One region of the Piscinibacter sp. PDB1-1 genome, then DNA from elsewhere that is predicted to be linked to it. Evidence: predicted binding sites of a transcription regulator. Region 1 holds the regulator's gene; the other holds the start of a gene.
What was found. The regulator NrdR, encoded in region 1, represses ribonucleotide reductase genes. The targets are predictions, from matches to a motif close to CACNANATNTNGTG.

Region 1 (10,420 bases):
AGGCGTAGCTCGGGTCGGGCATCAGGACTTCGTCGCCTCGGTCGACGAGCGCCAGACAGGCAAGCTGCAATGCGGCCGAGGCACCGGCGGTGATGACGATGCGCTTCGCCGGCACGTCGACGCCAAAGCGCTGTGCGTACCACTGGCTCAGATGTTCACGCAGTGCGGGCAGGCCGGTGGCCGGTGTGTACTGCGTGCGGCCTTGCTGCAGGCAGCGCAGGGCCGCCTCTTGCACGCGGGGTGGTGCGGTGAAGTCGGGCTCGCCGATGTTCAAGAAGATCATCGGCGTGCCGCCACGCGCCGGGTCGCAGGCGGGGCTGGCGGCAATCTCGGCCGCCGCCTTCGCGCACTCCATCACATAGAAGGGCTCGATGTGATCGAGCCGCGATGCGAGCTTCATGAGGCCCGTGCCGATGGCTTCAGCGGCGCGACGCTCTGAAGGCTTCGACCTCGACAGGCCGCAGATCGACTGCCGCCTTGTCGAGCACGCCGTTCACGTACTTGTGGCCGTCTGTGCCGCCGAAACTCTTGGCGAGTTCCACGGCCTCGTTGATCGCCACCTTGTAGGGGATGTCGATGCAGTGCTTCAGCTCGTAGGTGCCGATCATCAGCACACCGTGTTCAATGGGCGACAGCTCTGCGGTCCGTCGGTCTACGTGGCGTGTCAGCACGGCATCGATGTCGGCCGCCTCGGCGATGCAGCCGTGCAGCAGTGCGTCGAAGTGCGCGCTGTCGCACTTGTCGAAGCCTTCCTGCTCGCGCACATGAGCATCGATCACGCCGGGTTCGCTGCCCGAGAGCAGCCACTCGTACAGGCCTTGCACCGCAAACTCGCGCGAGCGACGGCGCGACGATTTCGGCTTGGTCATCTTGGCAAGCGGCTTGCCCGCCGCCTTGGTGCCGGCGGCCTTCTTGGGTGGTTCGGTCACGACAGGTCTTCCAGCAGGTTGGCCATCTCGACGGCCACACGGGCGGCGTCGCGCCCCTTCTCGTCGGCGCGTGCCCACGCCTGTTCTTCGTTCTCGACCGTCAGGATGGCGTTGGCCACCGGGAGTTCATGATCCAAGGCCACGCGCGTCACGCCCGCGCCGCTTTCGTTCGCTACCAACTCGAAGTGGTAGGTCTCGCCGCGGATGATGCAGCCGAGCGCGATCAGCGCATCGAAGCGATCAGTTTGCGCCATGGCGTTCAGCGCGAGCGGCACTTCGAGCGCGCCGGGCACGGTGACATGCGTGATGTGCTTGCTCGAGACGCCGAGGCTCTCGAGCTCGGCGATGCACGAACTCGCCAGCTGCGAGGTGAGCTTGTCGTTGAAGCGAGCCTGCACGATACCGATGCGCAAGTCGGTGCCGTCGAGTTCGGCCACCTGGCCTTTGTCAGCGTTTTGCATGACGGGGTTCCTTCAAAGGTCGGGGGACACGAAGCCAGTGACTTCGAGCCCGTAGCCGGTCATGCTGGGCATACGGCGGGGGCTGCCGAGGAGCTTCATCTTGGTCACGCCCAACTCCCGCAGGATCTGGGCGCCCACACCGTAGGTGCGAAGGTCCATCTGTGCGCGCACCGGCGGGTTGTCGTCGGCAACGCCGAGACGCGCCAGCAAGGTTCCGTTGTCGTCACCGCAATTCATCAGCACCGCCACGCCGCGCCCGGCAGCCTGCACGGCCTGCAGTGCCTTGGGCAGCGGCCACGAGTGACCACAGGCGCCGACGTCGAGCAGGTCCATCACCGAGAGCGGCTCGTGCACGCGCACCAGAACCTCGTGGCCGGTATGGATGTCACCGTGGCTCAACGCGAGGTGGATGCTGCCGGTGCGGTCGCGAAACGCGGTGCAGTCGAACACGCCTTGTGCGGTGTTCAGCTTGCGCACGCTGATGCGCTCGATCAGTGATTCGTTGCGACTGCGGTAGCCGATCAGATCGGCGATGGTGCCGATCTTGAGGCCGTGTTCCTTGGCGAAGATCTCGAGGTCGGGCAGGCGCGCCATCGTGCCGTCGTCGTTCATCACCTCGCAGATGACCGAGGCGGGAGACAGGCCCGCCATGGCGGCGAGGTCGCAGCCGGCTTCGGTGTGGCCCGCGCGCATGAGCACGCCGCCGTCCTTTGCTTGCAGCGGGAAGATGTGGCCGGGCTGCACCAGATCGCTCGCGTGCGCATCGCGCGCCACGGCGGCCTGCACGGTGCGAGCGCGATCGGCGGCCGAGATGCCGGTGGTGACGCCCGTGCGCGCCTCGATGGAGACGGTGAACGCGGTGCCATGCTGGGTGCCGTTGCGCGACGTCATCGGCGGCAGGTTCAGCCGCTCGCATCGGTCGCGGGTGAGCGTGAGGCAGATCAGGCCGCGTGCGAAGCGGGCCATGAAGTTGATGGCCTCGGGTGTGACGAGATCGGCGGCAATGACGAGATCGCCTTCGTTTTCGCGATCTTCTTCATCCACGAGGATGACCATGCGCCCGGCAGCCAGCTCGGCAACCAGTTCTGGAACGGGGGAGATAGGCATCCGCGAATTGTAGGCGGCCGGTCTCTTCCCGGCTGGCGCAGGCCCTTGGGGCGATTTAGACGCCAGCCCCTGAAATACCGGGCGTGAGCATGCGCTCCACGTAGCGCGCGATGAGATCGATCTCGAGGTTGACCGGGCTGCCGGCCTTCAGGCTGCCGAGCGTGGTGTTTTCGAGCGTGTGCGGGATCAGGTTGATGCTGAACTCGCAGCTGTCCGCGACGTCCGTCACGCGGTTGACGGTGAGGCTCACGCCGTTGACGGTGATCGATCCCTTGTAGGCGAGGAACTTGGCGAGTGCGCGAGGAGCGCGCACGCGCAGCTCCCACGACTCACCCACCGGCTCGAAAAAATCGACTCGGCCGATGCCGTCCACATGGCCACTCACGATGTGCCCGCCGAGGCGGTCGTGGCTGCGCAATGCCTTCTCCAGGTTCACCGGGCCGGGTTCACCGAGGCCGGCGGTCTTGTCCAGGCTTTCGGCCGAGATGTCGATGGTGAAGCGCTGGCTGGTGGTGTCGAAGGTGGTGACGGTCATGCAGGCGCCGTTCAAGGCAATGCTGTCGCCGAGCTGGACGTCGTCGAGGTAGCCGGCGGGTGCCTGGATGGTGAGCTTCTTGCCGTGCGATGCGTCGGAGCCGAGGGCGTGGACGTCGACGATGCGGCCGAGGCCGGTGATGATGCCTGTGAACATGGTGCTTGGAAGCGGATGCTTGGGTGCGAGTGCGCGAGCGCTCTAGAAGTGTTCCCTGCCGGGCGGGCGAGCGATGAGGCGAAGGTCGTCGCCGACGCGATCGACGCTCACGAAGCGTAGCGCAATCGCCTCATCCAGGCCGGCGATGGGGCCGAAGCTGGCGAGCCCATGGCCGCTTCCGAGCAGCTTGGGGGCGAGATAGATCAGGAACTCGTCCACCAGCCCCTCGCGCACGAAGGATCCACTGAGCTTGTGCCCGGCCTCGACATGCAGCTCGTTGATGCCGCGCTGCGCCAGGTCGGTGAGCATGCTGGCCAGGTCGACCTTGCCGCCTTCGCCGGGTGCCAGGGTGACTTCCGCGCCGCGTTCGGTGAGGGTCTCACGGCGTGCCTTGTCGGGCACTGCGGCGTAGATGAGTGCTGCGCCGGGCGCATCGAGCAGGCGGGCGTTGGGTGGCGTGTCGAGCCTCGAGTCGACGACCACACGCAAGGGCTGGCGTGCGGTGTCGACCAGGCGCACGTCGAGCCGCGGGTTGTCGTCGAGCACCGTCCCGACGCCCGTCAGCACGGCGCCAGCCCGCTTGCGGAAGCGGTGCCCGTCGGTGCGCGCTGCCTCGTTGGTGATCCATTGGCTGACTCCGTTCTCGAGTGCCGTGCGGCCATCGATCGACACCGCGCTCTTGAGCCGCACCCACGGGCGCTTGCGCAGCATGCGCGAGAAGAACCCGATGTTGAGTTCGCGGGCCTGCTCGGCCAGCAACCCGGTATGTACCTCGATGCCGGCGGCATGGAGGCGTGCCGAACCCTGGCCCGCAACCAGCGGGTTCGGGTCTTGGCTCGCGGACACCACCCGCTTCAGCCCCGCTGCAATGAGCGCGTCGCAGCACGGCGGTGTGCGCCCGTGGTGCGAACAGGGCTCCAGCGTGACGTAGGCGGTGGCGCCGCGTACGTCGTGGCCGTGCTCGGCAGCGTCGCGCAAAGCCATCACCTCGGCATGCGGGCCGCCGGCCTGCTGGGTGTGCCCGCGCCCGAGCACAGCGCCCTGGCCGTTGGTGATGACGCAGCCCACGCGTGGGTTCGGGTCGCTCAGGCCGATGGCCTGTTCGGCCAGAGCCAGGGCGTCGCGCATCGCGGCGTGATCGGTGGGCGAGAGGTTCAAGGTTGGTGCTGGGTCGTGGCGTACGAGTCGTCATTGTGCTGCGTGTCGGCACCGGGGCAGGCCAGGTCACCCCGGATCACGACGTAGTTGGCCGGCGCGGCGCGGTATCGGCAGGCCTTGCGGGCGTCGGCCGTGGCGCCGAGGGCCCAGCCGGCGGGCACGATTCGCAGCGGTTCGGCGCCGAGGGCCCCACTGGGCACGACGCAGTAGTAGCTGACATGGGGTTCGCGCGCCCGCGGGTGCGCCTCGACCTCGCAGGTGCCGGGCTCCAGGGTCAGCGCGAGTGGTGCGTCCGTGGGCCGGGTTGCATCCGGTATGGCTCCGAGCGAGAAGCGGATGTAGCCCCGCACGAGCAACGCAGTCAGCGGCGTGCAGGCGGTGACCTGGCTTGGCGCGAGTTCTCTGCCTGTGAGCCCCGCGGGTGCGCTGCACTGGGCGCTGACGACGCCGGTGGCGTTGTCGATCAGCCAGGCGACCGTGCTTTGCGGTGTCGGCTTGAAGAGGCTGCTGCCCGATGACCAGGGAGTCGCGCCGGCAGGCAGATGCTTACGGGGCGCGAGCACCCGGTCCTGGGGCGGCAGCGTCAAGGCGGCCGAGTAGATGGGCGCCACACGGGAAAGCAAGGACTGCAGCCGAACGGCCTGCAACGCGCCGCTGCGGTCGTGCCACTGCACTTCGGTCGCAAGCGTCATGGCCCCGTCCGTCGTGTGCACCGCGCGCGTGACGGTGTAGGCGGTGTTGGTGGCAGGCGTGGTCCGCTGATTGTCAGCAATCGAATCGAAGGCCGCGTGGTCGCTGAAACCGCGCTGCGACTCCAGATCCGCCTGCGCCAGCTGCAATGCCGCCGTGCGCTGGTGGGCGATGTCGGCGTGAAGGACCAGGTTGTTCTGCAAGCGGAGCGCGCCCACCACGCTGAGGGTGAGCAGGGACAGGCTGATCAGTGCCTCGATCAGGCTGAGGCCGCGATGGGCATGCCGCGGCCGCCTCGGTATCGGCTGGTCAATCATCACGCCAGCTCCCTGGCAGTTGCGCAAAGCTGCCCGTTTGCTGGTGAAGCGCGTCGAGCACGGCGGCGTCGTACTGGATCTGCGTGCCGCCCTCGGCATCGAAGTCGCCTTCCATCACAACGGCGCCTTGGATTCGCGCGCCGGCTGTGTCGCGCCAGGTGGCGTTGCGGCCGTGGATCATTCCGTGCAGCGTCAGTGGCGCGGTGAGTTCGGCGGGGCCGTCGACCACCATCAAGACCGGGCGCGTGGGGCTGCCCAGTGAGTGCGCTCGCGCAAGGCGCAGCCCGCCGCGCAGCCACACGAGTTGATGCGTCTCGACCGCCGATTCCAAGGCGGCGTCGCAGGCTTGGCTGCAATCGATGGCGCGCGCCGCGGGCTGGTCCTGCCACGCGGCCGGGCTGAGGCGAAACAGGCTCGCGAACAGGCCCGCGGGCGTGAGTTGGCTGAGCGACGGGTCATCGCTCAGCACCGATGCCTGGGCTGGTGTACCCGGCGGTGCGCGAAGGGCCAGCGTCTGGGTGTCGGCATTGCCACCGCTGTGCAGCGTCACTCCGCCGCTGGCCGCCAGCGTGTGATGCAGTCCGAAGCCGCCTGCGCCGAATCGGGCGTGGCCGCGTACCGTGAGCGCACCTGCGGGGATGGTGTCCAGCCCCGGCAGGCGGCCCAGCAGGGCTGTGAGTTCGACGCCGTGCACGCCGCTGGTGCCGCGCGAGTTCACGCGAAGCGTGGTCGTGCGATCCCCGGGCGAGAACGCGACCCTGAATACGCTGCCTTGTGTCGGGGGCCATGCGACGCCTGACTGGTCGCACTGGCAGTCCCACCCCTGAGCCGTGGCCGCGCACTGCGCATGCAAACCGGCTGCCGCGCGCTCGCGGAAGGTGGCCGCACCGGCATCGTGGCTGGCCAGGCAGTCGGCTCCAACCCGCGCATTGATGTTGAGTTGCGCGAGCGACCACTCGATGCCCGCCTCCGCCATCTCATTCGCTTGCGTCGCGCGGTACTGATTGACCGAGCTGCGGGCGTCGAGAAGCACGCCGCGGTGGGCGAAGGCCACACCCACAAGGATCAGGAAGCCAATCAGCACGGCGATCCCGAGCGTGGCTGCGCCGCGTTGGAGCGTCTTCTTCATGCGGCGGGGCATGCGCCGGCCAGAGCGTCGTGACGCAGACGCACGGTGGATGTCGACCGGCGGGCTGGTGTCAATGCCTGCACGGGGTGGGCTTCGATGAGGATGTCCACGGTGCGTAGCGTCTGGCGCGGTGGGCAGTCGGTGCTGCCGGCGGTGCATTCATGGCTGCAGAACCCGTCGAGCGACGATTCGTGCGTTTGCGGCGTGATGCGCAAGTCCGTGACGCGCAAGGTGTTCGCATCCGTCAGCGCTTGCCACGATCCCTCTCCCATTTGCATCTCGATGGCGCCGGCGCGCAGGCGATAGGCGAGGCTGTTGCCGCCGCTGGCCGGGGTGAAGCGGGCCCCGGCGCTGTCCACGTTCAGCGGGCCGGCCCTGCGAAGGTCGCGCGCGATCAGGTCGGTGGCCGTTCGCAGGTCTTGCTGCAGGCGCGCCTCTTCGAGAAGCGCTCTGCTTTCGCGCAGGTGGTGGGCGAGGGCGACGAGGCCGGCCGACGTGAGCGCAAGCCCGAGTGCCAGCCCCACCATCAGTTCGACCAGTGACAGGCCGCGCTGAGCGGCGAAGCGCGCCCGCCTCATACACCCCAGCAGCGCTTGTTGTCGGCGTTGCTGTTCACGGTGGATGTGTCGGGGCCGGAGGCGTAGCGTGTGTCGCCGCCGTCGATGGTGAGGCGCAGCACCCTGCAGGCGGCATCGCCGGCTTGCGCGCCGGCGGCTGTCGCGGTGGCGCTGAACCCGTGCGCGCTCGCCTGCGTGATCTGCAGCGTGTAGTAGCGGGTGGGCGAAGCGGTCGCTGCATTCAGCTCGGCGTGCGTGGCGTAGCTGTTGTGGGCGGCGCGCCATCGGTCTTGCGCCAACTGGAGCTGCATCAATGCCGTGATGCCGTCCATTCGGCGTGCGCGATGGACCGGCCCCTGAAAGCTTGGGTAGGCCGTGGCGGCGAGGATGCCGACGATGGCGGTGGCCACCATCAGTTCGATGAGGCTGAACCCGTGAGGCCTGGTGGGCATGGCGTCCTCCTCAGCAGGCACGGTAGCCGGAGACGAGACCTTGCGGCGAACACGACCTCACCCGCCCCATCAGGTTGACCACCTGGTGGATGGCTCGGCCTCGCTCGCCGAGCACGCGTACCGTGGCGGTCGGTGAGGCGGTGCCGTGCAACGGATCGAAGCGCAGCGACGCCACGTTGCTCGCGATACTCACGCGCTCCGGCTGCTCCAGGCGCGTGGTCTTGACGGCCGTGGCCTCGCCATCGCATAGAGCTGCGCCTGTGATGTTGCAGCGGCATTCACGAGCGGCACCGGTGTGGATCACGTAGCAGGCCGCGTCGGTCGAGAACTCCACCCGAACGCCCTGCTGGCGTTGCACTGCCTCGGCACGGGCGAACTGCAGGTCGCTCGCGAGTTGTGTGGCCACGCCGTTCAGACGTTGCGTCTCGACAAAGCTCGCGAACGACGGCATGGCCAGGGTGGCCACGGTGGCCGTGACCGCCACCACGATCGCAAGCTCTGGCAGGGTGAACCCCGCGGCTCTTGTTGTCATGCTCCCTCTCCCCCTCTGTCTGGTATGGCAGCACTGTAGAAAGCGCGGCGCATTCCGGCGTCCACCGGGAGGGGGAAACCGAATGCCTCTCGCGGGGGCATCCGGCCGGGGGATCAGGCGTCGTGAATCAGATGTCGCGAATCAATTGGCGGAACTCGTCCACGTCTTCGAAGCTTCGATAGACCGAGGCGAAGCGCACGTAGGCCACCTTGTCGATGCGCTTGAGTTCGCGCATCACCAGTTCACCGAGCTTGGTCGATGCGACTTCCTTCGCGCCACTGTTGAGTAGCTTGTCCTGGATGCGCTCGATCGCGGCGTCGATCTGCTCCACGCTCACAGGCCGCTTGCGCAGGGCAAGCGACATGGACGCGCGGATCTTGTTGATATCGAAGTCGGCGCGTGTGCCGTCCTTCTTGACGACCGAGGGCAGGGCGATCTCGGTGCGCTCGTAGGTGGTGAATCTCTTGTCGCAGCTCTGGCAGCGGCGACGACGGCGCACGACATCGCCTTCGTCGGACTCGCGCGTCTCGACGACCTGGGTGTCTTCGTGCGAACAGAAGGGACAACGCATAAAAGAGAAGGGGTTGCCTCGGCAACCCCACCCTCATGTTGACGTTAGCGGTAGACCGGGAAATCCTTGGTCAGCGCCGCCACCTTGGCGCGTACGGCGGCGATGTTGGCCTCGTCGTGGGGCTTGTCCAGCACGTCGGCGATCAGGTTGGCGGTGATGCGTGCCTGCTCTTCCTTGAAGCCGCGGGTGGTGAAGGCCGGCGAGCCCAGGCGGATACCGCTGGTGACCATCGGCTTTTGCGGGTCGTTGGGGATGCCGTTCTTGTTGCAGGTCATGTGGGCCGCGCCCAGGATCGCCTCGGCTTCCTTGCCGGTGAGGTTCTTCGGGCGAAGGTCGACCAGCATCACATGGCTCTCGGTGCGACCCGACACGATGCGCAGGCCACGCTGCGTGAGGGTGTCGGCCAGCACGGCCGCGTTCTTGACCACCTGCTGCTGATAGGCCTTGAACTCCGGCGTCAGCGCTTCCTTGAAGGCCACCGCCTTGCCGGCGATCACATGCATCAGCGGGCCGCCCTGCAGGCCTGGGAAGATGGCGCTGTTGATCTTCTTGGCGATCTCTTCGTGGTTGGTGACCACGATGCCACCGCGCGGGCCGCGCAGGCTCTTGTGGGTGGTGGACGTCACCACGTCGGCGAACGGCACCGGGTTGGGGTACTCACCGGCGGCGATCAGGCCGGCGTAGTGGGCCATGTCGACCATGAAGTAGGCGCCGATGGCCTTGGCCACCTTGGCAAAGCGCTCGAAATCGATGCGCAGGGCGTAGGCGGAGGCCCCGGCGATGATGAGCTTGGGCTTGTGCTCGTGGGCCAGGCGCTCCATGGCGTCGTAGTCGATCTCTTCCTGGGCGTTCAGGCCGTAACTGACCACCTTGAACCACTTGCCGCTCATGTTGAGCTGCATGCCGTGCGTGAGGTGGCCGCCTTCGGCCAGGCTCATGCCCATGATGGTGTCGCCCGGGTTGAGCAGGGCGAAGAAGACAGACTGGTTGGCCTGCGAGCCGGAGTTGGCCTGCACGTTGGCGAAGTTCGCCCCAAAGAGCTGCTTCAGGCGGTCGATGGCGAGTTGCTCGACGACGTCGACGTACTCGCAGCCACCGTAATAGCGGCGGCCGGGGTAGCCCTCGGCGTATTTGTTGGTGAGCTGGGAGCCCTGCGCGGCCATGACGGCGGGCGAGGTGTAGTTCTCCGAGGCAATCAGCTCGATGTGGTCTTCTTGCCGGCGGTTCTCGTTCTGGATGGCGCTCCAGATCTCGGGGTCGATGGCGGCAAGGGTGGAAGCGGCGCGGTCAAACATGGTGGCAGTCCTCGTGGTCGGAATCCCTCGGCGGACCGTGTGCATGGAACACGGTTGCGGGGCTGCCCAGGCGAACGGCTGAACCGACCCCGCTCAGGTTGCTTTTGCGGGTCGGGCTGCGCTTCCCAGTGGTTCACCACCTCAGGCACCGTGGTGAGTCCAGGTGCCCCATCGCCAGTTGCGCAGCGGGTTGGAGTGTACCGCGCCAGGTCCGGCGCGGTACGTCAAAACAAGGGTCAGTGGAGCAGGGCGACCTGCTCGGGCGACGGCTTCTTGTCGCTGGCTGCCGCCGGCACCGCTTCGGGCTCGGCCAGGGTCACCGGCACTGCGGCGGGTGACGGGCGAACCAGCAGCGGGGCCGTGACGGACACCGTCTTGCCGCTCACCACCTGGCGCAGGTGCTCCTGCTCGGCCAGCACCTTGCCGGCATAGCCGCCGTCGTCGGCCAAGTTGGCCGCGCCGACGTAATACCGAAGGCCTGCCTCGATGCCACCGGCGCGTGCGATGCACTCCTTGAGCACTTGCACGCCG
Region 2 (10,420 bases), 340 kb from region 1:
GGACGTCGAGCGCTATCTGTTCGAACCCTTCTTTTCCACCCGCAGCCGCGGCACGGGGTTGGGCTTGTATATTTGCCGCGAACTGTGCGAGCGTTACGGCGCGCGCATCGAGTACCGGCTGCGCAGCGCCTCCGATCCGAATCGCAACGAGTTTTCCGTCGCCATGCGCCGCCAGGCCCTTTCTGCCGACGCGGGAACCGAAGCCAGACTCCACCTGACCCCATGAGCTCACCATCGCATTTCAGTTTGCTGGTCGTCGACGACGAGCCGGACTTGCGCACGCTCTATGAACTGACGCTGCTGCGCGAAGGCTATGACGTGGAGACGGCAGGGACCGTCGAGGACGCCCTGCTGCATCTGAAGGACCGCACCTACAGCGCATTGATCACGGACATGCGCTTGCCCGATGGCACGGGGCTCGACCTGCTGCGTCGTCTCGAAGAGACCGGCCGCCGCGAGAAAGCCATTGTCATCACGGCGTATGGCTCGGCCGAAAATGCTGTCGAAGCTCTCAAGGCCGGCGCGTACGACTACCTGACCAAGCCGGTCGATCTGAAGCAGTTTCGCGCCGTGGTGGCGTCCGCGCTGGGTCGCACGGCGTCCACGGTGCCAACGATGGTCCCGTCGAATCTGCCTTCAGAGAATGGGACGGCGCCGCAGCGCGTTGTGCAGCAGGCGGCCGAGGCCTCGCCCGCGGCCGCGGTCAGTGCGGCCATGCAGCGCATGGCGGGTCAGTCGGCCGCTATGCAGCAGGTGCGCGCGCTGATCGACAAGGTGGCGCGCAGCATGGCGCCGGTGCTTGTCAACGGCGAGTCGGGCACCGGCAAGGAGTTGGTGGCGCGCGCCATCCACGAGGTCAGCCCACGCACGGGTCAGCCGTTCATCGCAGTGAACTGCAGTGCCATCCCCGAGCACTTGTTAGAGGCCGAGTTCTTCGGCTACCGCAAGGGCTCGTTCACGGGTGCTGCGGACGACCGCGAAGGATTCTTTCAGGCAGCCAATGGCGGCACGCTGTTTCTCGATGAGATCGGCGACCTTCCGCTTGCGATGCAGAGCAAGCTGCTGCGTGCCATCCAGGAGCGGTCGGTGCGCCCGGTCGGCGCCGTGACCGAGCAGGCTGTCAACGTGCGCCTGCTCAGCGCGACGCACAAGGACCTGGGGGCGGAAGTCCAGGCAAGCCGGTTCCGCCAAGACTTGTACTACCGACTCAATGTGATCCAGATCCGCGTCCCGCCGCTGCGCGAGCGGCTCGAAGACCTGCCCGCGATCAGCCAGCGCGTGCTCGAACGCATCTCGCGCGACGCCGGCGTGTTGCCGCCGCCGCAGCTGACGCGCGAAGCGCTCGCCCAACTGGCGCGCTATGGGTTCCCGGGCAACGTGCGTGAACTCGAGAACCTGCTGCACCGCGCGGTCGCGTTCTCAGGTGGCGAGCTGATCGACGTCGCTGACCTTGGCGAACTTGATCTCGGGGTCGAGACCGAATTGGCCGCGCCGGTGATGTCGCTCGCGTCGAGCCCCGCGCCGCAACAGGCCGTGGCCCAGGCACCGGCACCCGCGCCCTTGCCGGCCGACCTTGCTGCCTACCTCGACGAAGTGGAGCGCGATGTGCTCGAACGCGCCCTCGAGCGCTACCGCTACAACCGCACGGCGGCGGGCGCCAGTCTGGGCCTGTCCCTGCGGCAAATGCGCTATCGAATGGCGCGCCTGGGCGTTCATGTCGGCGGCGATCCCGACATCACCGACAGCGAGCGTGGCGAACTGACATGACCGGCGCCGGGGCCGACCAGCTCGGCTGGCTGTCGCAGGCGCGTCGAGTTCCTTCGCCGAACTTCGGTCCCCGCCCGCAAGGCACGGCCATCACTTTGGCCATCATTCATTCGATCAGCTTGCCGCCCGGCCAGTACGGTGGCGATGAGATCGAAGCGCTGTTCACCAACCGGCTCGATTGGGGCGCGCACCCTTACTACGGTGAAATACGCGGCCTGGAGGTCTCGGCTCACTTCGTCGTGCGCCGCACGGGCGAGCTTCTGCAGTTTGTTTCGTGCGACGACCGGGCCTGGCATGCCGGCAGGTCAGCGTGGTGTGGTCGCGAAAACTGCAACGACTACTCCATCGGGATCGAGCTCGAAGGAGTGGAGGGCGAGAAGTTCGACCCTGCTCAGTACGACTGCCTTGCTGAGCTGCTACGAGCACTCGTGCAGCGTTATCCGATCGAAGCCGTGGTGGGCCACGAGCATGTGGCTCCCGGGCGCAAATGCGATCCCGGTGCCGGCTTCGACTGGCCACGACTCCAGCTCTCGCTGGCCTGGCCCGATCGGTACTTTCCCGCGACGCATTCGGGCGGCGTCTGATCCGCTGTGTTGCGCAGGCGCGCGAAGCGAGGATTCACGCGCGCTGCCGGCCCAATCGAGCCTGCACGGCGCATTCGGCGCACCTTCGCCCCTGCAGATCACCGCATGGCGCCACGCTCGCGGAAGAGTTGCCTCGCGCATCTTTGGGTGTGATCTCCACACTAGGGTAATACGCTATCGGTAGTGCTTGAAGCACCCGCAGACCCCAGATATAGTGTCCCTTCGTGTTATCCTTCAGCTCGAGAAAACACACTCCCATGCCCAATCTCAGTGCTCCGTCACATGGGCCTGCTGCACACAGCGGCGGTGCTACCCGGTCGGTTCAGCGCAAGGGCAGGGGATTCAAGGCGCCCGTAAAGGCGCAGCCGCAACACCCTTCTCGCGTGACGTTCTTCCGTTCCCGGTTTACTGGGATCGGCTGCAGCATTTGCTGCTGAGGCCACAAGCCTTCTACCCAACCGTGAGTTCGACACCCACCGACATGACAACAGGGAACACCATGCAAACCGTCTCTACTCCCGCCTCCCTCCCGCAAGGTGCCGCCACCCGAGGTGGCCCGACCGCGGCCAGCCCTGCTGCATCGGCCTACCAGGGCTACCAGATCATTCGCCGCAATGGTGCGGTGGTGTCGTTCGAGCCGAACAAGATCGCTGTGGCGTTGATGAAGGCTTTCCTGGCCGTGCATGGGACCCAGGGCGCGGCATCGGCCAGCGTGCGCGAAACGGTCGATGGACTGACAGAGTCGGTGGTGCGTGCGCTGCTGCGTTCGCGTCCGGGCGGTGGCACCTTCCATATTGAAGACGTGCAGGACCACGTCGAGCTGGGTCTGATGCGCGGTGGTCACCATGAAGTGGCGCGTGCCTATGTGCTCTATCGCGAACGCCGCTCGCAGGAGCGAGCCAAGCAAGGTGTGCCGGCGGTCGCCGCTGAGCCCGCGCTGATGGTGACCGATCGCGGCCAGCGCGTGCCGCTCGACATGCCGCGCTTGCAGACGCTGGTGGAATCGGCCTGTGCCGACCTGGGCGCCGACGTGAAGCCCGAGCCCATCCTGGCCGAGACCAAGCGCAACTTGTACGACGGCGTGCCCATCGACGAAGTGCACAAGGCCGCCATCCTGGCCGCACGCACGCTGATCGAGAAGGACCCCGGCTACACGCGCGCCACCGCGCGCCTGCTGCTGCACACCATCCGCAAGGAGATCCTCGGCGAAGAGTTGCTGCATTCCGAGATGCACACCCGCTACGCTGAGTACTTCCCGACCTTCATCAAGAAGGGTGTGCAGGCCGAACTGCTGGACGACAAGCTTCTTCAGTACGACCTGGCCAAGCTCGGCGCCGCGCTGAAGGCCGATCGCGACCTGCAGTTCGACTATCTCGGCCTGCAGACGCTGTACGACCGCTACTTCCTGCACGTGGAAGACGTTCGCATCGAGATGCCCCAGGCGTTCTACATGCGCGTGGCCATGGGCCTGGCGCTGAACGAGATTGACCGCGAAGCCCGCGCCATCGAGTTCTATGAAGTGCTGTCGACCTTCGACTTCATGTCCAGCACGCCGACGCTCTTCAACGCCGGCACGCAACGCTCGCAACTATCCAGCTGCTACCTCACGACCGTGGCGGACGATCTCGACGGCATCTACGAGGCCTTGAAGGAGAACGCGCTGCTGTCCAAGTTCGCCGGTGGTCTGGGCAACGACTGGACCAACGTGCGCGCGCTCGGCTCGCACATCAAGGGCACCAATGGCAAGAGCCAGGGTGTCGTGCCGTTCCTGAAGGTCGTCAACGACACGGCCGTGGCCGTGAACCAGGGCGGCAAGCGCAAGGGCGCGGTGTGTGCCTATCTGGAAACCTGGCATCTGGACATCGAAGAGTTCCTGGAGCTGCGCAAGAACACCGGTGACGACCGTCGCCGCACGCACGACATGAACACGGCGAACTGGATCCCCGACCTGTTCATGCGCCGCGTGATGGAAGGCGCCGACTGGACGCTGTTCTCGCCTTCCACCTGTCCCGACCTGCATGACAAGTTCGGCAAGGACTTCGAGACGGCCTACACCGCCTACGAGGCCAAGGTGGACCGCGGCGAGATCAAACTCTTTAAGCGCATGCCGGCCAAGGATCTGTGGCGTCGCATGCTCTCGATGCTGTTCGAGACCGGCCACCCCTGGATCACGTTCAAGGACGCCTGCAACGTGCGTTCACCGCAGCAGCACGTTGGCGTGGTGCACAGCAGCAACCTGTGCACCGAGATCACGCTCAACACCAACGAGAGCGAGATCGCGGTGTGCAACCTGGGTTCCGTGAACCTGGTGCACCACCTGAAGGACGGCCCGGACGGCGCGAAGGTCATCGACCACGCCAAGCTGAAGAAGACCGTGGCGACTGCAATGCGCATGCTCGACAACGTGATCGACATCAACTACTACGCCGTCAAGAAGGCCCGCGACTCGAACCTGCGCCACCGCCCGGTCGGCCTGGGCATCATGGGCTTCCAGGACGCGCTGTATGAGCTGCGCACGCCGTACGCCTCGCAATCGGCGGTGGATTTCGCCGACCAGTCGATGGAGGCCGTCTGCTACTACGCTTATTGGGCCTCGACCGAACTGGCACAGGAACGTGGCCGCTATTCGAGCTACCGCGGCTCGCTGTGGGACCGCGGCATCCTTCCGATCGATTCGCTTGAGCTGCTGGCCGATGCGCGTGGTGGCTACGTCGAAGTCGACCGCAGCACCACGCTCGACTGGAGCCTGCTGCGCGGGCGGATCAGCGAGCACGGCATGCGCAACTCCAACTGCGTCGCCATCGCACCGACCGCAACCATCTCCAACATCATTGGCGTGAGCGCGTCGATCGAGCCGAGCTTCGGCAATCTGTCGGTCAAGTCCAACCTGTCGGGCGAGTTCACCATCGTGAACGAATACCTGGTGCGCGACCTGAAGAAGCTCGGCCTGTGGGACGACGTCATGGTCATGGACCTCAAGCACTTCGACGGCTCGCTGCGCCGAATCGATCGCGTGCCCGAAGATCTGAAGGACCTGTACTCCACGGCTTTCGAGATCGAAACGCAGTGGCTGGTCGAAGCCGCGGCACGCCGCCAGAAGTGGATCGACCAAGCGCAGTCGCTCAACATCTACATGGCCGGGGCGTCGGGCAAGAAGCTCGACGAGACCTACAAGCTCGCGTGGCTGCGAGGTCTCAAGACCACGTACTACCTGCGCACGATCAGCGCATCGCAGACCGAAAAGTCGACGGTGAAGGCCGGCAACTTGAACTCAGTGTCGAGCGGTGGCGCAACGTCAACGATGGCTGCGGCACCGGTGGAAACACCTGCTGTTCTCGCAGTCGATGCGCAACCTGCGACCGACATCAAGTTCTGCGCGATCGATGATCCGACATGCGAAGCGTGTCAGTGATTCGCTGCATCACATCGACGTGATGCAGTTGCTGTGCGGCATCGAATTTCGATGCAACACAGCAACAGCGAAGTGACTGCAATGTCAATAAGTTCTTGGTGTTTAGACACAACACTCTCATAATCCGAACGCACAGGAAATTCCACCATGTTGGTTTGGGAAGAAGACCTTAAGCCCTCGTCCTCTCACAAAGCGAGCCCCGCGCAGAGCCCCATCTCTCAAGCGCGCGCAGTCGCTGCGTCTCCAGTCTTCGAAGACTCTGTTCCTGTTGCTGCCGCGTCCTCGTCTGCGACCGCTGCACCTTCAAGTGATAGCCATCGCGTGCGCGCATCCGACAAGCGCGTGATAAACGGCAAGACCGACGTGAACCAGTTAGTGCCGTTCAAGTACAAGTGGGCGTGGGAGAAGTACCTCGCCACTTGTGCCAATCACTGGATGCCGCAAGAGGTCAACATGTCGCGCGACATTGCCCTCTGGAAAGATCCCAACGGTCTGTCCGAAGACGAGCGTCGCATCATCAAGCGCAACCTCGGCTTCTTCGTGACCGCCGACTCGCTGGCCGCGAACAACATCGTGCTCGGTACCTATCGGCACATCACGGCGCCTGAATGCCGGCAGTTTCTGCTGCGCCAGGCCTTTGAAGAAGCGATCCATACGCACGCGTATCAGTACATCGTCGAGTCGCTGGGCCTGGACGAAAGCGAGATCTTCAACGCCTACAACGAAGTCAAGTCGATCCGCGACAAGGACGAGTTCCTGATCCCGTTCATCAACGCGATCATGGACGCCAACTTCCATACCGGCACGCAAGCCAACGACCAGACTCTGCTCAAGTCGCTGATTGTTTTCGCGTGCCTAATGGAAGGTCTGTTCTTCTATGTCGGCTTCACGCAGATCCTGGCCCTGGGCCGCCAGAACAAGATGACCGGCGCAGCCGAGCAGTACCAGTACATCCTTCGCGACGAATCGATGCATTGCAACTTCGGCATCGACCTCATTAACCAGATCAAGCTTGAGAACCCGCACTTGTGGACGGCCGAATTCAAGGCCGAGATCAAGGCGCTGTTCATGAAGGCCGTCGAACTCGAGTATCGCTACGCCGAAGACACCATGCCGCGTGGCGTGCTGGGTCTCAACGCATCGATGTTCAAAGGCTATCTGCGCTACATCGCCAACCGGCGTGCAACGCAGATTGGTTTGGAAGAGCTCTTCCCGAACGAGGAAAACCCGTTCCCCTGGATGAGCGAAATGATTGACCTGAAAAAGGAGCGCAATTTCTTCGAGACGCGTGTCATCGAGTACCAATCCGGTGGCGCGCTCTCCTGGGATTGACGCTATTGCAGCTAAAGCAAGCAGGTCGAATGCGGCAGATCAAGATTCGCGACAGGTTTGAATTCACCGACAAAGAAGCGGTGACGAGCGTGTCGCAACCCTATTCATTGCACCGGGGCGCCCCTCCTGGGCAGATTCTCGGGCAATGAATTGCTGCGAAGTAGCGACATGTCGTCGGTGCAGCGCAGTGTTTTTTCAACTTGATCAAGGAGAAATGTAATGGCAACTGCAAAGAAACCTGCGGCAAAGAAAGCTGCAGTCAAGAAGGCCGTGGCAAAGAAGGTCGTGAAGAAGGCTGTCGCCAAGAAGGCAGTCAAGAAGGCTGTCGCCAAGAAGGCAGTCAAGAAGGCCGTGGCGAAGAAGGTCGTGAAGAAGGCTATCGCCAAGAAGGCAGTCAAGAAGGCTGTGGCAAAGAAGGTCGTCAAGAAGGCTGTAGCCAAGAAGGTTGCTGCCAAGAAGGCTGCACCCAAGAAGGCCGCTGCCAAGAAGGCTGCACCCAAGAAGGCCGCTGCCAAGAAGGCTGCACCCAAGAAGGCCGCTGCCAAGAAGCCTGCTGCCAAGAAAGCTGCGAAGAAGCCCGCTGCGAAGAAGGCAAAGGCCGCCCCTGCTGCCCCTGCTGCGAAGCCTGCGGCAGCCCCGGCTGCCAAGACGGCGCTGAGCCCTGCAGCTGCATGGCCGTTCCCGACGGGCGCGAAGCCCTGAGTGATCCAGGGTCTGCAAGGGCCCTGAAAGACCAAACCCGGCTTCGGCCGGGTTTTTTTATGGCGCCGTGCGGTGCGCGCGGCCAGGCGAGCTCAGACTCCGAGCGCGACGCGATCGATGGTGTGATTCTGGCCACCTCGGCAGGCGATCTTCAAGGCGCCGACGCGGTTGCCCAACTCCACACACCGCTCGAGCGCCCAGCCGCGCTCCAGACCAAAGAGCAGCGCGCCACGGAAGGCGTCGCCGCAACCGGTCGGATCGAGCACCTGCTCCGCCGCGACACCGGCAATGTGCGTGCGCTCGCCTTGTTGCCAGATCTCGCAGCCCTCTGCCCCCAGCGTGATGATGACGCCGCGCAGATGCGACTTCGAGAGGCTCTCAAGTGTCTTGCCCGTGCGATCGCACAGCATGCGGCCCTCGTAGTCGTTGACCGCGACCCAGGTGGCCTGGCTCACGAACTTGTTCAACTCGTCGCCGTTGAACATGGGCAGGCCCTGGCCCGGATCGAAGATGAAGGGGACCTTGGCTGCGGCGAACTGTTCGGCGTGCTGAATCATGGCGTCGCGGCCATCCGGCGCGACGATGCCAATCTTGATGTCATCGCGACCAGCCGGCACAGCGGTGAGGTGAGCCGATTGCATCGCGCCCGGGTGGAAGGCCGTGATCTGGTTGTTGTCGGCGTCAGTGATGATGATTGCTTGCGCGGTGTAGCTGTCTGACTGCACGCGCACGAACTCGGTACTGGCGCCCCACGAGCTGAGGCGCTGCACGTAGTCTTGCCCGTCCGGGCCGACGGCGGCCATCACCAGCGGATCGCCACCCAGTTGCCGCAGCGTGTACGCAATGTTGCCAGCGCAGCCGCCGAACTCGCGTCGCAGCGTGGGCACCAGGAACGAGACATTCAGAATGTGCACCTGCTCCGCGAGGATCTGGTCAGCAAACCGGCCAGGAAAGTTGGTGATGGTGTCGAAGGCGAGCGAACCGCAGATCAAGGCGGGCATGGGGGAACTCCAGACTCAGGGATAGAAGATCTCGACCGTGTAGCCGCTGATGCGGCGGTTGTCGGTGGACGACAGCACGGCGAGCAGATTCGATTCGGTGCCGGGCGCGAGCACGGCTGGGTCACCGACGCGGAAGTCGGCGGGAGCAAGCGCTCGGCGGGCGATGAGTTGGCCATTCGGGTCGGTGAGCGTCACGTCGACCCACGGCATGGAAAGCGCAAGCGTGCTTCGATTGCGAAGCACCACCGCCAGTCGGTAGCCGGTCCCGTTGGGCGCTGGTGACAGGGTGCTGCTCTCGACGACGACGTCGTCAATCCGCCGCGGTGCCGAGATCTCGCATTTCAGCCACTCGCAGCTCTTGGCGAGCCAAGGCTGAGTGGCTGGCCACTTGGCGGACCAAGCGTCGCGGAAGTGATGTGCCCACTGCGCGACGAGCAGCAGGCTGAGCAGCAAGCACAGGCTCGTCAACGCGATGCGCATGCCAGGGCTGCGCCAGCGCTCGCGCTGCTTGGCTTCGCGCACGAAGCCCGGCCCGCGGCGCGCAGCTTCTTGTTTGGCGCGTGCCTCCTTGACCGACGAGCGAGGGATGCCCGTGCTGCCACTCTTCTTGCTGTTCTTGCTCGGCGCGGGAGAGCCGTCTTTCAACAGCGCGGTGTTGAACTGTGCATCGGCGAACTCGACGCGGTCGCGCGCCTTCACCGATTGCGCTGGCGTCTGGTCGACGTCCGCTTGCTCGGGCTGAAAGAAGCGCGAGTGGATGCGGTCACCGTCGCTGAGCTGGAACACGTCATCGTCGTCCGGCGGCTCCGACTGCACGTCGAACGATGCCGTCACTGACGAAGCGAGCGGCGCCGGGCTCGGGGTCGGGGGCGGCTTCCAATTGGGGGGGGCGTCGCGCTCCAGATCGAACAGGCCTTCGATGGCGTTGAAGACCTCGTTGCATCGACCACAACGGACCCATCCCTCGGAGACCTTGAGCTGGTCTTGAACGACTCGAAAGACAGTTCCGCAGGACGTGCAGCGCGTGGCCAGGCTCATGGCGAAATCATGCCAGAGGCCTCAGGCCGAGAGCTGCGCAGTCATCAGGATCCACCCATCCTCGGTGTCGCTGACCGCGAGCGAGCACCAAGGTGAGTAGGCTTCCTTCAACTCGTCAGCCTGGCGCTCGAGAATGCCGGCCAGCACGAGATGCCCGCCGGCCTGCACATGGCCGCACAGCAGGGGGGCGAGCAGCTTCAGCGGCGTAGCGAGAATGTTGGCGAGTACCAGCTCGTACCGGCCCTGCGCGAGCTCGGGTAGCCCGGCATGCAGTTCGACCTTGTTGGCCTGGGCGTTGGCCACCGTGGAACTCACCGCGGCCGGATCGATGTCCACCGCATCGATTCGTTGCGCGCCGTGCAGCGCGGCACCGATGGCGAGGATGCCCGACCCGCAGCCGTAATCGAGCACCCGCGGCCACGGCTGTGCATGGCGTGCCGTCCAGCGCAGGCACATGCGGGTGGTCGGGTGCGTGCCGGTGCCGAAGGCCAAGCCGGGGTCGAGGCGGATGACCTGCTGCGCACCGGCCGGAGTTTCGTGCCAGCTCGGCACGATCCAGAAGCTGGGCGTGATCGAGACGGGGG

Region 2: AC1KAR_RS13755 (ribonucleoside-diphosphate reductase subunit alpha) is a predicted target of NrdR. The motif match lies at 2,555-2,568, and genes of this name have one in related genera.

Annotation. Positions count from the first base shown of each region.
Region 1 is NZ_JBWVZJ010000002.1:97,251-107,670, reverse strand. Features, by position in the region: gene AC1KAR_RS12260 (pyridoxal phosphate-dependent aminotransferase) at 1-400, opposite strand, end outside; gene nusB (transcription antitermination factor NusB) at 420-869, opposite strand; gene ribH (6,7-dimethyl-8-ribityllumazine synthase) at 926-1,390, opposite strand; gene ribBA (bifunctional 3,4-dihydroxy-2-butanone-4-phosphate synthase/GTP cyclohydrolase II) at 1,403-2,497, opposite strand; gene AC1KAR_RS12240 (riboflavin synthase) at 2,553-3,188, opposite strand; gene ribD (bifunctional diaminohydroxyphosphoribosylaminopyrimidine deaminase/5-amino-6-(5-phosphoribosylamino)uracil reductase RibD) at 3,231-4,346, opposite strand; gene AC1KAR_RS12230 (type IV pilus modification PilV family protein) at 4,343-5,353, opposite strand; gene AC1KAR_RS12225 (pilus assembly PilX N-terminal domain-containing protein) at 5,346-6,482, opposite strand; gene AC1KAR_RS12220 (PilW family protein) at 6,479-7,060, opposite strand; gene AC1KAR_RS12215 (type IV pilin protein) at 7,057-7,491, opposite strand; gene AC1KAR_RS12210 (GspH/FimT family pseudopilin) at 7,502-8,023, opposite strand; gene nrdR (transcriptional regulator NrdR) at 8,151-8,594, opposite strand; gene glyA (serine hydroxymethyltransferase) at 8,639-9,889, opposite strand; ZMP/ZTP riboswitch at 9,947-10,081, opposite strand; gene AC1KAR_RS12195 (lytic transglycosylase domain-containing protein) at 10,126-10,420, opposite strand, start outside.
Region 2 is NZ_JBWVZJ010000002.1:437,111-447,530, reverse strand. Features, by position in the region: gene AC1KAR_RS13770 (sensor histidine kinase) at 1-226, shown strand, start outside; gene AC1KAR_RS13765 (sigma-54-dependent transcriptional regulator) at 223-1,767, shown strand; gene ampD (1,6-anhydro-N-acetylmuramyl-L-alanine amidase AmpD) at 1,764-2,351, shown strand; gene AC1KAR_RS13755 (ribonucleoside-diphosphate reductase subunit alpha) at 2,851-5,763, shown strand; gene AC1KAR_RS13750 (ribonucleotide-diphosphate reductase subunit beta) at 5,911-7,095, shown strand; gene AC1KAR_RS13745 (histone H1-like DNA-binding protein) at 7,315-7,797, shown strand; gene AC1KAR_RS13740 (carbohydrate kinase family protein) at 7,890-8,798, opposite strand; gene AC1KAR_RS13735 (zinc-ribbon and DUF3426 domain-containing protein) at 8,814-9,836, opposite strand; gene prmA (50S ribosomal protein L11 methyltransferase) at 9,858-10,420, opposite strand, start outside.